Regions from separate parts of the Mesorhizobium sp. P2_C4 genome, predicted to be linked through region 2. Evidence: riboswitches for the same ligand, from Rfam matches in the RefSeq annotation. Region 2 holds a riboswitch; the other holds the start of a gene.

Region 1 (2,197 bases), on a different contig from region 2:
AGTTCGATGCCGGCTTCGTAGTCATTGCGGCGGACATATTCCGCGTAAGCCGCGTCCAGCACCAGAAGCACATGCCTGGGCAGGCCGGCATGCAGGCGGCGCACCTCCTGGAACGGCACATAGGTGCCGGTCGGGTTGTTGGGATTGGCGAGGAAAACGATCTTTGTGCGCGGCGTCACCGCCGCCAGGATCGCGTCGATGTCGGCGCGGTCGTCGGTCTCCTTGACCACAACCGGGACGGCGCCGGCCGACTGGATGTAGATCTTGTAGACCATGAAGGCGTGTTCGGTGATCACCGCTTCATCGCCGGGTGCCAGATAGGTCTGCGCCAGCAGGCCCAGGATCTCGTCGGAACCGTTGGAGCAGATGATGTTTGCTGGATTGAGGCCATGCACTTCGGCGATCGCCTCGCGCAGCCGCCTGGCGGTGCCGTCGGGATAGATGTCGAGCTTTCCGGCGATTTCCCGCGCCGCCTCGATCGCCTTCGGCGATGGCCCGAGCGGGTTCTCGTTCGACGACAGCTTGTGGACCTTGGCGACACCGGCCGGCGCCGTGCTCTTGCCCGGCACATAGGCTTCGATGTCCATTATGCCCGCGCGGGGTGTTGGCCGTAGCTGATCCGGTCTCTGGTTCATCTTCGCAAAATCCGTCGAGAATGCTTCCGCTGGCGAGAACACTTCCGCCGGAAAGCCGCAGCGGAAATACAAGCCGTGGCCCGGAATGTCGAGAGGTGGCAGTGGCGCGCACGGCTGGCCGTTGACGGCGGGCCGCGCGAGTTCTAGAAGAACGCAACAGTTCCGTGGTGATTTGGCCGGTCGGCTTGCAGCCACGTTAAACAACTTGCTAAAGGGCCGTTTGCATCCTGTAACCGGCTTTGCGACGGCAATGCCGGTTTTTTGTTGTCCGCGGCCGGCCGGACGACCGATGTATGAGAGATGTGATGGCCGCTCTGCGCGCAGGAAAAACCAATAACGAGGCCGACGCACCGTCGAGCCCGGTGTTGCGTTTCGGCGCCGACAAGCCGCTCAAGCTCGACGCCGGCACGCTTTTGTCGCCGTTCCAGATCGCCTACCAGACCTACGGCACACTCAATGATGCCCGCTCCAACGCGATCTTGGTCTGCCACGCGCTGACCGGCGACCAGCATGTCGCCAGCACCAACCCGGTGACCGGCAAGCCCGGCTGGTGGGAAGTGCTGATCGGCCCGGGCAAGATCATCGACACCAACCGCTTTTTCGTCATCTGCTCCAACGTCATCGGCGGCTGCCTCGGTTCCACCGGCCCCGCCTCGACCAATCCCGCCACAGGCAAGCCCTACGGGCTCGACCTGCCGATCATCACCATCCGCGACATGGTGCGCGCGCAACTGATGCTGGTCGACCATTTCGGCATCGAAAAGCTGTTTTCCGTCCTTGGCGGCTCGATGGGCGGCATGCAGGTGCTGGAATGGGCATCGAGCTATCCGGAGCGGGTCTTCTCGGCGCTGCCGATCGCCACCGGCGCCCGTCATTCCTCGCAGAACATCGCCTTCCACGAGGTTGGCCGGCAAGCGGTGATGGCCGACCCCGACTGGCATGGCGGCAAATATCTCGACTTTGGCGCGCGCCCCGAAAAAGGGCTGGCGGTGGCGCGCATGGCCGCCCACATCACCTATCTGTCGGAAGCGGCACTTCATAGGAAGTTCGGCCGCAATCTGCAGGACCGCGAGGCGCTGACCTTCGGTTTCGACGCCGACTTCCAGATCGAGAGCTATCTGCGCCATCAGGGCCAGACCTTTGTCGACCGCTTCGACGCCAATTCCTATCTCTACATGACCCGGTCCATGGACTATTTCGACCTCGCCGCCGACCATGGCGGGCGGCTGGCCGATGCCTTTGCCGGCACCAAAACCCGCTTCTGCCTGGTGTCCTTCACCAGCGACTGGCTGTTCCCGACCGAGGAGAGCCGCTCGATCGTGCACGCGCTGAACGCGGCCGGCGCATCGGTATCCTTCGTCGAGATCGACACCGACCGCGGCCACGACGCCTTCCTGCTCGACGAGCCGGAGCTGTTCGCCGCCATCAACGGCTTCATCGGCTCGGCCGCGCGGGCCAGGGGGCTCAGCGCATGACCCCGAAAAGTTGCAGACTTTTCGGACAGGGATCATGCGTCAGGCAAGAGGCGAAGCCATGAGCGTCAACCACGCCCAGCGCGTCGA
Region 2 (2,197 bases):
ATCCTTGTCGCCGTCGAGATCGATCGACAGCGCAATGCCGCCGCCGGAAATGTTGGGTGGCTCGGTGGCGACCAGCATCTCGGCGCGATGCAATTCGCTCAGCTCAGCCTCCGACAAAAGCGCATTGCCGGTGCGGAACCGGATCTGCGACAGCCGCGAGCCGGTGCGCACGACGATGGGGAAGGTGCGCGGGCTGACTTCCAGATAGAGCGGGCCGTCATAGCCGGCGGCGATCTTGTCGAACTCGTGGCCGCGATCGGTCATCACCCGGGTGAAGATGTCGAGCCGTCCGGTCGAACTCTTGGGGTTGGCCGATGCGGAAATGTTGGCAGGCAGCGCCAGGCTTTCGAGCAGCGGCACGATGTAGACGCAGCCGGTTTCCAATACGGCGCCTTCGGCGAGGTCGATCTCGTGCAATTTCAGCCGGTCGAGCTTCTCGGCGACCTTGTGGCTCGGCCCGGGCAGAAAGGAAGCGCGCACCCGCCACGCTTTGGCGCCGAGCCTGAGATCGAGGCTGGCCGGCTGGATCTGGTCGGCATCGAGCGCGCGCGGCGACTTCAGCGCACCGGACTGGAACAGCGCCGAGATGTCCTGATCGGGAAGAATGCCTGTCTGCCGCAAGGCTCTGCTCCTTAGCCGCTGGTACAAACCTCTTAATCAAGCCGGGAATTGACGCAAGCGCGGTGCAGGTCTAAAGGGTCGTTATCCCGTGGTGATTTGGCCGGTCGGCTTGCAGCCACGTTAAACAAGTCGCTAAAGGACCGTCGGGCCGCAAGGCCGTATGGACCGGTTGCGACTTTCGCGGCCGGTTTTTTTGTGTCTGGAACAAAAGCGATGAGCACCAAGAAGCGTAACTGGAAGCCTCAGACGGCACTCGTGCATGCCGGGACCCTGCGTTCCCAATTCGGCGAAACGTCGGAGGCGATGTACCTCACCCAGGGCTATGTCTATGAAACGGCGCAGGCAGCCGAAGCCCGCTTCAAGGGCGAAGAGCCGGGCTTCATCTATTCGCGCTACGCCAACCCGACCGTCGACATGTTCGAAAAGCGCATGTGTGCGCTGGAGGGTGCCGAGGACGCGCGCGCCACCGCGTCCGGCATGGCGGCGGTGACGGCCGCCCTTCTGTGCAGCGCCAGGGCCGGCGACCATATCGTGGCGGCGCGTGCGCTGTTCGGTTCCTGCCGCTGGGTGATCGAGACGTTGGCGCCGAAATACGGCATCGAGGCAACGCTGGTCGACGGCACCGACATCGCCAATTGGGAAAAGGCGGTGAGGCCGAACACAAAACTGTTCTTCCTGGAAAGCCCGACCAACCCGACACTGGAAGTGGTCGACATCGCCGCGGTCGCCGCGTTGGCCACTTCGATCGGCGCACGGCTGATCGTCGACAATGTCTTTGCCACCCCCTTGCAGCAAAAACCTTTGCAGCTCGGCGCCCACATTGTCGTCTACTCGGCGACCAAGCATATTGACGGCCAGGGGCGGTGCCTGGGCGGCGTCATCCTGTCGGACAAGAAGTGGATCGACGAGAATTTGCACGACTATTTCCGCCACACCGGCCCCAGCCTGTCGCCGTTCAACGCCTGGACACTGCTGAAGGGCCTGGAGACGCTGCCGCTGCGTGTGCGCCAGCAGACGGAAAGTGCCGGCAAGATCGCAGATTTCCTGGCCGAGCGGCCGGAAATCGCCCGCGTCATCTATCCGGGCCGCGCCGACCACCCGCAGGCTGATATCGTCAAAAAGCAGATGTCGGGCGGCTCGACGCTGATCTGCCTCGACGTCAAGGGCGGCAAGCAGGCGGCGTTCGCCTTGCAAAACGCGCTCGACATCGTGCTGATCTCCAACAATCTCGGTGATGCCAAAAGCCTGATCACCCATCCGGCGACGACGACGCACAAGAACCTGAGCGACGAGGCGCGCGCCGAACTCGGCATCGGGCCGGGCACGCTCCGGCTGTCGGTCGGTCTCGAGGATGCGGACGATCTGCTGGCGGATATCGAACAGGCGTTGAAGTCGGCCAAATAGGCTTCGCCCGATACCAAAAAAGCGCGGGGCGCTCAGGCGCCCGACGGCGTCTCTTCCAGTTCGGCAACGGCCTTGGTGTGGATGGTCATCGCGTTGCCGCGCCAGTCGACGGCGCCACCCAGCCAGCCGCGCACCCAAAGCGCGGGAAGCATCACGTCGCGCGCCATCATCG

Evidence for each region. Region 2 has a riboswitch for S-adenosylmethionine ahead of AC1DX6_RS05205 (O-succinylhomoserine sulfhydrylase). Riboswitches for the same ligand answer to the same signal wherever they lie in the genome.
Region 1: linked by a shared signal. The riboswitch ahead of metX (homoserine O-acetyltransferase MetX) and the one ahead of AC1DX6_RS05205 (O-succinylhomoserine sulfhydrylase) in region 2 are both predicted to bind S-adenosylmethionine.

What each region holds. Positions count from the first base shown of each region.
Region 1 covers NZ_JBFUDT010000007.1:206,742-208,938, reverse strand. The annotation lists gene hisC (histidinol-phosphate transaminase) at 1-635, opposite strand, end outside; SAM riboswitch at 790-867, shown strand; gene metX (homoserine O-acetyltransferase MetX) at 941-2,110, shown strand; gene metW (methionine biosynthesis protein MetW) at 2,169-2,197, shown strand, end outside.
Region 2 covers NZ_JBFUDT010000001.1:1,093,250-1,095,446, reverse strand. The annotation lists gene AC1DX6_RS05210 (2'-deoxycytidine 5'-triphosphate deaminase) at 1-621, opposite strand, end outside; SAM riboswitch at 700-777, shown strand; gene AC1DX6_RS05205 (O-succinylhomoserine sulfhydrylase) at 835-2,025, shown strand; gene AC1DX6_RS05200 (ceramide glucosyltransferase) at 2,058-2,197, opposite strand, start outside.